One region of the Rahnella sp. Larv3_ips genome, then DNA from elsewhere that is predicted to be linked to it. Evidence: predicted binding sites of a transcription regulator. Region 1 holds the regulator's gene; the other holds the start of a gene.

Region 1 (5,822 bases):
GTGGCGGGAATTGCTGCCGGAGAACAACCCTGGCTCGATAAAGCCCCCGAACTCGCCAAAGTTGCGAACGTGCAGCAGTCGCAAGCGCTCGAAGACGCGTTATCGTCTGCACTATCGAGTAACACTGAAGGCGCGCTGAAGGCTCTGGTCGTGCTGGATTCTCAGGATTGGCCTCATCTCGTTGGGACAGACCTTGTTTGCATGGGACCTATTAACAAACAATCGGCTGAGATAGAGACCTTTTATCAGCGAACCAGGCTGGCCCTGCTGGAAACAGACAAAGGAGCAACCTGTCTGTGGATCCTTGAAGCGACATACGAAGAATGGAAAGCAGATAACGCCCGCAAGGTTAAGTAATGTTACTCCCTGAAATACAAAGCCCGGTCGGCTGAACGGGCTTTCCTCACGTTCTACCCCCCATTGATTTCCCGTGTTAATTCTCCTTAGTCTCTGGATCCCCTTAGCCGTTTTTGCGTGTCTCCAGCTCGCACAATACACCTACTTGTTAACGTGGCTTTCGCCACCAGATAACGCCGATCGAGGGTTTTTAAGTCTTTTATCATTGGCGGGGTTTTAATGGCGTTACCATCAATTCTGGCCAGTCCAGAGGATTTCGCCGCGCTACAGCGCGAAGGCAGGCTGGATTTTTGCCGCGCGGCGATTTTTGGATTTACTGCGTCATCAGTGCCAGACGTATGACTGGTCGTGACTTATTCGACGTTAACCACTTCAAAACTGTGGGTGATCGAGGCGGCTTTGCCCAGCATCAGAGAAACGGAACAATATTTCTCAGCTGACAGGCTGACGGCGCGCTCCACAACCTTGTCGGTCAGGTCTTTACCGGTGACGATGAAGTGCAGATTGATGTGTGTGAACAAACGCGGTGCTTCTTCGCGACGTTCTGACGTCAGTTTCACTTCACAGTCACGGACATCGCTGCGGCCTTTTTGCAAAATCGACACCACGTCGATCGCGCTACAGCCACCCGCGGACATCAGCAACATTTCCATCGGGCTCGGTGCTTTATCACCGGCATTCCCGTCCATTAAAACCTGATGACCCGACGCGGATTCACCTAAAAACGTCAGACCTTCCACCCATTTTACGCGTGCGTGCATTTGCTTATCTCCTGGCGTTCTTATTCATCAAATTTTCACCCCAGAGTACCCTTTCACCTAAAAACTGGCAACGTAACCCGATCGCCATCATGCTGAAGCGAGACAACACAAGACAGCATTGCAAACCTGTGTTACAAACAAAGCCGAAACATACTTTCCAGTAAATTGCGGTGACGGTTTTCGCGGTTTAAGAACAGAACCCAAGGTGATAACAGCAATTAACAGGCTGTTTCACTCCGACATCCGCTTGCAGCATTTCTGGTGAGTTACATGCTGATAGGGCGCATTAATATTCAGACGCCGTACAGGGAACTCTGAGCCCTGTGATTTTGGGCAGCGATAATAACAGAGGATAATAGCAAATGGTTCTCGGCAAGCCACAAACAGACCCGACACTTGAATGGTTCCTGTCTCACTGTCATATACATAAGTATCCTTCTAAAAGTACGCTGATTCACCAGGGTGAAAAAGCCGAAACGCTGTACTACATCGTGAAAGGGTCGGTTGCCGTCCTGATTAAAGATGAAGAAGGCAAAGAGATGATACTTTCCTACCTTAACCAAGGTGACTTCATCGGCGAGCTGGGACTCTTCGAAGAAGGTCAGGAACGCAGTGCCTGGGTACGTGCTAAAACTGCCTGCGAAGTGGCTGAAATTTCTTATAAAAAATTCCGCCAGCTGATTCAGGTTAACCCGGACATTTTGATGCGCCTCTCCGCGCAGATGGCAAACCGTCTGCAAATGACGTCAGAGAAAGTCGGTAACCTTGCTTTCCTCGACGTAACGGGCCGTATCGCTCAGACCTTATTGAATCTGGCCAAACAGCCAGATGCCATGACCCACCCGGACGGGATGCAGATTAAAATTACCCGCCAGGAAATCGGTCAGATCGTCGGTTGCTCCCGTGAAACCGTCGGCCGCATTCTCAAGATGCTGGAAGATCAGAGCCTGATCTCCGCACACGGTAAAACGATTGTCGTTTACGGCACACGTTAATCCCTCAAAAAAAGGCGCGACAGCTTACTGTCGCGCCTTTTTTATGGGCTAAGCTTCATCCATGACGCTATGGCGAAGGCTGTTTTATCATCCCGAAGTGAACTATGCACTGCGTCAGACGCTGGTGTTATGTCTGCCGGTCGGCATCTGCTGGCTGTTTGGGAATCTGCAAATGGGCCTGTTGTTTTCCCTCTGCCCTGCCTGCTGTAACGTCGCCGGTCTTGATACTCCCCACAAACGCTTTTTTAAACGTCTCATTATTGGTGGTGCTCTGTTTGCGCTGGGCAGCATTCTGCTGCAAGTGATGCTGACCGGGTGGCACCTCCCGCTGCCGCTGATCATGCTGTCGCTGGCATTATTACTTGGCGTCACCGGCGAAATCAGCCCGCTCCATGCGCGTCTGTTGCCCGGTGCATTGGTAGCGACCATCTTTACCCTCAGCATGGTGGGCGTCAGGCCGATGTGGCAGGCACCCGCGCTGTTTGCCGCAGGCACCGCCTGGTACGGCCTGTTTAACTGGGCGTGGTTTCGCATATCAAAAGAACAACCGATGCGCGAAACCCTCAGTCAGCTGTATTTGCAACTGGCGGATTATTTCGAAGCCAAATACAGCCTGCTGACGCAGCATACCGACCCTGAAACCGCGTTGCCGCCGCTGCTCAAGCGCCAGCAACAGGTCATCGATCTTATCGCCCTGCTTTATCAGCAGCTGCACATGCTGCCGCAGCACGGACATCATCATCACTACAAGCGGCTGTTTCAGCGTTTTCAGGTGGCGCTGGATTTGCAGGAGCACATTACCGTCAGCCTGCATCAGCCGGAAGAAGTGCAAAAGCTGGTGGAAGAGAGCCATGCGGAAGCGGTGATCCGCCGTAATGCTCAGGTGATTTCAGCCCGTCTGCGGGTGATTGCTGACGATATTCTTTACCACCGTCTTTCCGGGCGTTTTACCATGGCGAACGAACTGGCGGCGCTGGAGAAAATTGCCGCACGCAATCCGGATAATCCGGTCGGCCAGTTCTGTTATTACCATTTCAGCCGCATCGCACGTCTGCTGCGTACCCAGAGGCCACTGTACCGGCGCGATCTGATGAATACTCAGCCGCGCCTGCCTTTCTGGCCGGCACTGAAAAGCTATTTGTCCTTTAAATCCATTGCCCTGCGCAATGCCGCACGTCTCGGCATTATTCTGGCGTTAGGCAGCAGCCTCGGGTTGTTCTTCAATCTGCCGAAACCTTACTGGATTTTGCTGACCATCATGCTGGTCAGTCAGAACGGTTATAACGCCACCCGCGTGCGCATTCAGCACCGTGCGCTCGGCACGCTGGCGGGATTGCTGATCGCCGCTGCCCTGCTGAAACTGGAGCTGCCTGAGGGCGTCACGCTGCTGTGTATGCTGGTGATTACGCTGATATCGTACACGGTGTTGCGGAAAAACTACGGGCTGGCGATGGTCGGTATGACGGTGACGGCGGTGTATACGCTCCAGCTTCTGGCGATGAATGGCGTGCATTTTCTGGTGCCCCGGCTTATCGATACCCTGATCGGCTGCGCCCTCGCCTTCGGCGGTACGATCTGGCTGTGGCCTCAATGGCAGAGCGGATTGCTGCGACAAAATGCCCATCAGGCGCTGGAAGCCGATCAGGAAGCGATCCGGTTGTTACTGCAGGATAATCCGGATACCGCCAAACTGGCGTACGCCCGAATGCAGGTCAATCAGGCCCACAACAAGCTGTTTACCTCGCTGAATCAGGCGATGCAGGAACCGGGGTTTAACTCGCATTATTTGACGGATATGCGTTTGTGGGTAACGCACAGCCAGTTTGTGGTCGAGCATATTAACGCGATGACCATTCTCGCCCGCGAGCATTACATGCTGCCGGAAAAACTGGCGACGGAGTATTTACAGACCTGCGAAATCGCGCTGCAAAGCTGTCAGCAACGCTTGCTCTACGACGGGCCGGGCAGCGAGAACAATCTGTTCAATGCGCCTGAACTGCACCCGGATATGCCGCTGACCGAGATGGAACGCCACCTGCGACGCGTAATTTCCCATCTCAGCGTGATGCATACGATTTCGTCACTGGCGTGGAAGCAGAGGCCGCATCATGGGATCTGGCTGACGCGCAAGGCGTGAAGGGGAATGCCCTTTCAAACTCCCGTTTTTACTGGCTTGCAGCCAGCCTGTCTTTTAAAACTGACCGGCGCTATTTCGGTTTCTCGGGTGCGAAGGCGCCCACTCGCCGCTGGTTAAAACCGACTGAGTACATTTCGGTGTTAACCAGCGATGTAGCAGGGCTCACCCACCGCAAACTTTCCCCACCGCTTTCTCAAACCGCTGCATCCCTTCTTCAATATCCGCGAAGTCGATAACCAGCGATGGCGCAAACCGCATTACATTCGGTCCGGCGACCAGCATCATGAGGCCGAATTCGGCGGCGGCGGCGTGGAACTCGCCCGCGCGGTTTTTGAAGGCATCCGACAGCTCCGCTCCAATCAGTAATCCCTGACCACGGAATTCTTTGAAGATGTGGTATTTCTGGTTGATTGCCTCCAGCGCGCTGATGAATTTCTCGCGACGCTCGTCGATACCCGCCAGCACTTCCGGGGTGTTGATGATATCGAGTGCCGCTTCAGCCACGGCACAGGCCAGCGGGTTACCGCCGTAAGTGGTGCCGTGTTTGCCCGGCTCCATCACGGAGGCCACGTCTTCGGTTGCCAGCATCGCTGAAACCGGGAAGCCGCCGCCCAGCGCTTTGGCGGTGGTCAGAATGTCCGGCGTCACACCGTAATGCATGTAGCTGAAGAGTTTGCCGCTGCGGCCCATGCCGCTTTGTACTTCGTCCAGCACCAGCAGCGCCTGATGTTTGTCGCACAACTCGCGCAGACCTTGCAGGAATTCCTGGGTGGCAGGCGTCACTCCGCCCTCGCCTTGCACCGGCTCAACCACAATGGCGCAGGTGTGATCGTCGATGACCGCTTTGACCGCGTCCAGATCGTTAAACGGCACGTGGACGATATCAGCCGGTTTCGGGCCAAAGCCGTCGGAGTATTTTGGCTGACCGCCCACAGACACGGTGAACAGCGTGCGGCCATGGAAAGCGTTATGGAAAGCGATGATCTTACTTTTGTACGGGCTGTGACGGTGCGAGGCGTAGTAGCGCGCCAGTTTAAAGGCCGCTTCGTTGGCTTCCGCACCGGAGTTAGCGAAAAATACGCGGTCAGCAAAGGTGGCGTCGATCAGCTTCTGAGCCAGTCGCAACGCGGGTTCGTTGGTGAACACATTGCTCACGTGCCACAGCGTTTCGCCCTGCTCGTGTAATGCTTTCACCAATGCAGGATGGCAATGCCCGAGCGCCGTCACGGCAATCCCCCCGGCGAAATCAACATACTCTTTGCCCTGCTGATCCCACACGCGGCTGCCTTTACCTTTCACCGGAATAAATTTAGCAGGTGAATAAATCGGCAAAATCACTTTGTCGAACGTGCTCCGGTCTACCGCTGATTTTTCTGCCATAACCCTTTCCCTCACTGCCGTTAACATGAAAATATAATCACAAAATATGCATAAAAAATCACAAACAGGCAAACGGTAATCGCACCTGATGGGTAAGTAATTTTTTCGGCAGAATTAACTGATTAGATTTTAAGGAAATTATTCAGAAGCTGGTGCCCCTGTTCGCTCAGAATGCTTTCCGGATGGAACTGA
Region 2 (5,822 bases), 590 kb from region 1:
ACTGCGGATTTTCATAGAACGCCATGATTTCACTGCGATCCAGATTGGCAGAAAGCAGCGGATACGGCGCTTTCATGGCGCTCATCACCACATCGCCGTACATCGACCAGTCCCAGCTTTTTTGCCAGTTAATCAGTTCTGCGACATGCGCAGGGCGGGCGTCCGGCCCGGTTTGCAACCAGGCTTTCACCTGATCCACTTTCGGCTGCTGATCCGGCGTCAGCATTTCCATCAGCACGCTGCCTTGCGGACGCACTGCCGGCAGGCTCTGTACCAGCCAGTTTTCAATCTGATGATGTGAGGGGTTGTCGTGCTTTTCACCGACGATAACGCGGGGTTGGGCAGCCAGTTTGCTGAGCAACTCAGACGGAGAAAGGGTTGCGCCGGTGTGCAAATCAGTGATGGTGCCGCCCGGCGCCGTCAGCGGTTTGGCGGTATTGCGCGGGCCGGTGGAGCAGGCGGTCAGAGCCAGAATGGCCAGAAGTAAAAACTTGTTCATGGTGATCCTCATTTTCCATAGCGGGATGCTGCCCGCATGTTATGGATAATGATTATCATTTACAAGTCAGCGCATCAGCGCGGCCTCAAGGCGTCCGGCAAAACGTTGTGCCTGCTGATGGCAGTGTTCAATAAACGTGGTGACCAGCGCGGAAGCGGGGCGGTGCAGCGGGCGGATCAGGCTGACGGTGAACGGCACGGCGATGCTGAATTCCCGTAATACCACGCCGTTTTCGCTGTTTTTAGCAGAATAGTCCAGCGCAGTCAGCGGGTTAACGATGGAAACGCCCGCGCCTTCACGCACCATGCTGCACACTGACGCGGCGCTGTGAGTTTCCATCACCAGCCGCCGCGAAACCTGCTGTTCCGTAAATAAAGTGTCGAGCAGATGGCGGTAACTGTCGGTGGCCGACAGGCTGATAAAATTCAGGCCGCTGAAATCCTGGGGTGTCAGACGTGATTTTTCCGCCAGCGGATGCCCGGCCGGCAGTACGCACACTTCGTTCAGCGTGAGCAGCGTCTGGCGCTCGGTTCCGGCGGGCGTCTGGATGTTTTCGGTCAGTCCTAAATCATGACGCTGCGCCGACAGCCACTCTTCCAGCAGCGGCGATTCCTGCGGCACGATGTTGAAACTCACGTCGGGGTAGCGATCCAGAAACGGCTTACACACCGCAGGCAGCAGCGACTGGCTGAACACCGGCAGGCAGGCGATAGAGAGTTGCGCCTGCTCAAACTGACGGATGCCTTCCGCCGCGCTGACGATCCTGTCCAGCCCGTAATACGATCGCTGCACTTCCTCAAACAGCCGCAACCCTTGCACCGTCGGGTATAAACGCCCGCGCAACCGTTCGAACAATTGCAAATTCAGCAGCTTTTCGCAGCGCGCGAGTTCGCGGCTGACCGTTGGCTGCGAGGTATTGAGCAACGCGGCGGCTTCGGTCAGATTGCCGGTGGTCATGACCGCATGAAAAATTTCGATATGGCGCAGGGAAATCGCAGGCATGGATTTATCCGGTGAGCGAAGGAACAGCCCATATCATAAATGAATAGACTGGCCTGAAATAGATATTTTATCGCCGGTCAGTCACGCGGCATACTGAGGGAAATATGACTGAATTCACCTGACGGAAAATCTTATGCCACGCGCCCTGAACGACCTGTCTACCGCGCTTAATGCCGCGAATTTACTGGCTCTGCCGCAACAATTTGGCTGCCCTGTGTGGGCGTATGACGCTGAGATCATCAAAGCGCGCATCGCGCAGTTGCGTCAGTTCGACGTCATCCGTTTTGCACAAAAAGCCTGTTCCAATATCCATATTTTGCGTCTGATGCGCGAGCAGGGCGTGAAAGTCGATTCCGTTTCACTGGGTGAAATTGAACGTGCGCTGGTGGCCGGTTTTATTCCGGGCCGTGAAGACAGTGAGATTGTCTTTACCGCCGACGTACTGGACCAGCCGACGCTGGAACGCGTGACGGCGCTGGATATTCCGGTGAACGCCGGTTCCATCGACATGCTCAGCCAGATTGGTCAGCACAAAGCCGGGCATCCGGTGTGGCTGCGCGTGAATCCGGGCTTCGGTCACGGCCACAGCCAGAAAACCAATACCGGCGGCGAAAACAGCAAACACGGGATCTGGTATGCCGATTTGCCACAGGCAATGGCAGAAATCAGCCGGTACGGCCTGAAACTGGTGGGTATTCATATGCATATCGGTTCCGGTGTGGATTACGGTCATCTGGAACAGGTGTGCGATGCGATGGTCAGTCAGGTGATTGAAACCGGACAAGATATTGAAGCGATTTCAGCCGGTGGCGGTCTGTCGATCCCGTATCATTTTGAAGAAGAATCCATTGATACCGGCCACTACTATGGCCTGTGGAACCGTGCACGTGAGCAAATCGCCGCGCATCTGGGGCATGACGTTAAACTGGAAATCGAGCCGGGGCGTTTCCTGGTGGCGGAATCCGGCGTGCTGGTGGCGCAAATCCGCGCAGTGAAAGACATGGGCAGCCGTCACTTTGTGCTGTGCGACGCAGGCTTTAACGATCTGATGCGCCCGGCGATGTACGGCAGCTATCACCATATTTCGCTGTTACCGGCAGATGGTCGCGATGTGAGCGGACAGCCGCTGACTGATGCTGTGATCGCCGGGCCGTTGTGTGAATCCGGCGACGTGTTCACCCAGCAGGCAGGCGGCGGAGTCGAAACCTTCCCGCTGCCGCCGGTGCAAATCGGTGATTATCTGGTGTTCCACGACACCGGGGCGTACGGCGCATCCATGTCATCCAACTACAACACCCGCCCGCTGCTGCCGGAAGTGTTGTTTGAGCATGGTGTACCGCGGTTGATTCGTCGTCGTCAGACGGTAGAAGAGCTGATCGCCTTAGAACTGTAATCCCCGTCATCCCTCGCGCTGACTCTGCGTTGGCTTCCTTTCGTGAACCCCGGTCACATTCTTGTGTATGTGACCGGGGTTTCATTGCGTTGCCGCCCTGATGCCACTAAAAGGATTCAGGGGAATTCCTGAGTGATAAACTCATTACTTATCAAACATCTCTTTTCGCAGTAACACGATCTCTTCGGCCAGTTCACGGCACAGCATGGCGGTCATCAGGTGATCCTGCGAATGCACCATGATCAGGTTCACCGGAATTTTGCCCACGCCTTCATCCAGACCAATCAGCTGCGTCTGCACTTTGTGCGCGATACGCGCCGCATCGTCTGAGGCTTTCAGCATGGCATCAGCCTGTTCCCACTCTTTATTACGTGCGTGCTGAATCGCCATCATCGCGTTAGATCGTGCTTCTCCGGCGTTGATCAATAACTCCATCACCGTTTGTTCCAGATCGAATTCCATCGAAAACTCCAAATTGGTATACCAGAAAAGGGTGAATTCATCATATTGGAATTCCAATATTCACATGTGAGAACAATGTCACAGAAATTAATTCTCATTCAGCTATTTTTTGGCATGCCACATTTCGCATTATTGATGAAATAACGCCGACATGTGGCCGACAGGATCACTCTCAGAAACGGAATCTGGCTCTACTTCGCGCGACACCTTTTCTTTCAGATGCATAAAAGGTCAATGCGAAACAAACACCTGCAAAGCGTGAAACAAAATTAAAAGAGGTGGTGTCATGTCATTTAAAGACCGTTTTATCGATTCTCTCGGGGGATTCGCCAATACCTTTAATAGCTACAGATACATTATGGCTATCAAAGCTGCTTTTATCACATTAATGCCCGTTATTATTGTAGGGGCATTCTCGGTATTAATTTCTAACATGGTGATGGATCCGAAAAACGGATTGGCTCACTTTGAAATGTTGTCATGGCTGGCGACGCTCAAACCGATTATGAGCAGCATTAACTACGCTACGCTGAGTTTCCTGACCATTGGTGCCGTCTTCCTGATCGGTATTGAATTAGGAAGAATTAACGGCTCGCGATCATTATTTCCCGGCCTGCTGGCGGTCATTTGTTTTATTGCCGTGACGCCGACCACAGTCGATATGATGGTCAATGGTCAGATGCAGGAAGTGAAAGATGTGCTGGCCAAACAATTCTCCGATACGAAAAGTCTGTTCCTCGGCATGTTTATTGCCATCCTCTCAGTAGAAATTTATTCCAAGCTCGAAAGCTACAACGGCCTGCGAATTAAGATGCCGGAAAGCGTGCCGCCGAATGTCTCGGCGTCATTCTCCGCATTAATCCCCGCCATTATTACCGTGGTGATCATTGCCACCTTCGGTTTTGTGTTCCATCAGGTCACCGGCATGTATTTGTACGATGCGGTGTATCAGGTGATCCAGCGTCCGCTGGAGTCGGTGATGCAAAGCCTGCCGGGCATTCTGCTGCTGATGTTTGTGGCGCAACTGTTCTGGGTGATCGGTATTCACGGCAATCAGATGATCAAGCCTATCCGCGAACCTCTGCTGCTGGGCGCGATCATGGTCAACATGACGGCCTTCGAGCAGGGTCATGAAGTGCCGAACATCATCACCATGCCGTTCTGGGATGTGTACATGAGCATCGGGGGTTCCGGTTGCACCATCGGTTTGTTGCTGGCCGTCATGCTCGCCACGCGTCGTAAAGAGATGCGCGAAATCTCCAAACTGTCACTCGGGCCAAGCGTCTTTAACATCAATGAACCGGTGATTTTCGGTATGCCTATCATGCTTAACCCGATTCTGGCGATCCCGTTCATCATCACGCCGCTCATCACCGGGACCATCGGTTATTTTGCCACCAGCCTCGGTTTTGCCGGACGCGCGGTTGTCATGGTGCCGTGGACCACGCCGCCTATCATCAACGCCTGGCTTTCTACCGCCGGTTCGATGGGGGCTGTGATCACGCAGGCCGGCTGCATTGTGGTGTCGGTGCTGATTTATCTGCCGTTCGTGAAAGTGGCTTCCCGCCGCGCCGAACAGGCACAGCTTGAAGCGATGCAGCAAAAACAGGCGGCGACGGCCTGAGTCAATTCATCCGGACAAAGAGGACTGTTATGAGCAAGGTTACCATCGCCATTCCTGAAGGATTTATCCTCGGCGCCGCGGCTTCCGCGTGGCAGACCGAGGGCTGGAGCGGCAAGAAAGACGGGCAGGATTCGTATCTGGATCTCTGGTACAAAAACAGCCGTCACGTCTGGCACAACGGCTACGGCCCGGCGAAAGCCACGGATTTCATCAACCGTTATAAAGAAGACGTGGCGCTGATGAAAGCCAGCGGGCTGAGCCACTACCGCACCTCGATCAACTGGTCGCGCTTTCTCACCGACTATGAGCTGGGCACCGTCGATGAAGCGTACGCCGCTTACATTGACGACCTGCTCGATGAGATGAAACGCAACGGTATCGAGCCCATGCTGTGCCTCGAACACTACGAACTTCCGGCGTATCTGATTGAAAAATATGACGGATGGAGCTCAAAGAAAGTTGTCGAACTGTTTGTGTTGTATGCGGAAAAGGTGTTTGAGCGTTACGCCCATAAAGTCAGCCGCTGGTTTACGTTTAACGAACCGGTGGTGGTGCAGACCCGCGTGTATCTGGACGCAATCCGCTGGCCGTTCGAGCAAAACACCGCAAAATGGATGCAGTGGAATCACCACAAAGTGCTGGCGACCGCCAAAGTGGTCGAGCTGTTTTACCGCAAAGGGTATAACGCCTCAGGCACCGTCGGGGTGATTTTAAATCCGGAAGTGACTTACGCCCGTTCAACCGTGGCGCACGACCAGCAGGCGGCACGCATATACGATTTATTTTATAACCGCGTATTTTTAGATCCGATGATTAAAGGGGAATACCCGCAGGAACTGCTG

Evidence for each region. The regulator CRP, encoded in region 1, controls carbon source genes, mostly activating them, when cyclic AMP is high. The targets are predictions, from matches to a motif close to ATGTGANNNNNNTCACAT.
Region 2: the regulator CRP is predicted to act here: its motif matches at 3,423-3,440, upstream of ED901_RS19915 (PTS sugar transporter subunit IIC).

The regions. Positions count from the first base shown of each region.
Region 1 is NZ_MJIB01000021.1:665,044-670,865, reverse strand. It holds gene ED901_RS22560 (hypothetical protein) at 1-357, shown strand, start outside; gene ED901_RS22555 (OsmC family protein) at 711-1,118, opposite strand; gene crp (cAMP-activated global transcriptional regulator CRP) at 1,481-2,113, shown strand; gene ED901_RS22545 (YccS/YhfK family putative transporter) at 2,175-4,250, shown strand; gene ED901_RS22540 (aspartate aminotransferase family protein) at 4,413-5,630, opposite strand; gene ED901_RS22535 (aminodeoxychorismate synthase component II) at 5,753-5,822, opposite strand, start outside.
Region 2 is NZ_MJIB01000021.1:80,014-85,835, reverse strand. It holds gene ED901_RS19935 (ChaN family lipoprotein) at 1-499, opposite strand, end outside; gene ED901_RS19930 (LysR family transcriptional regulator) at 566-1,501, opposite strand; gene lysA (diaminopimelate decarboxylase) at 1,635-2,894, shown strand; gene ED901_RS19920 (PTS lactose/cellobiose transporter subunit IIA) at 3,039-3,356, opposite strand; gene ED901_RS19915 (PTS sugar transporter subunit IIC) at 3,643-4,980, shown strand; partial or broken gene ED901_RS19910 (glycoside hydrolase family 1 protein) at 5,010-5,822, shown strand, end outside.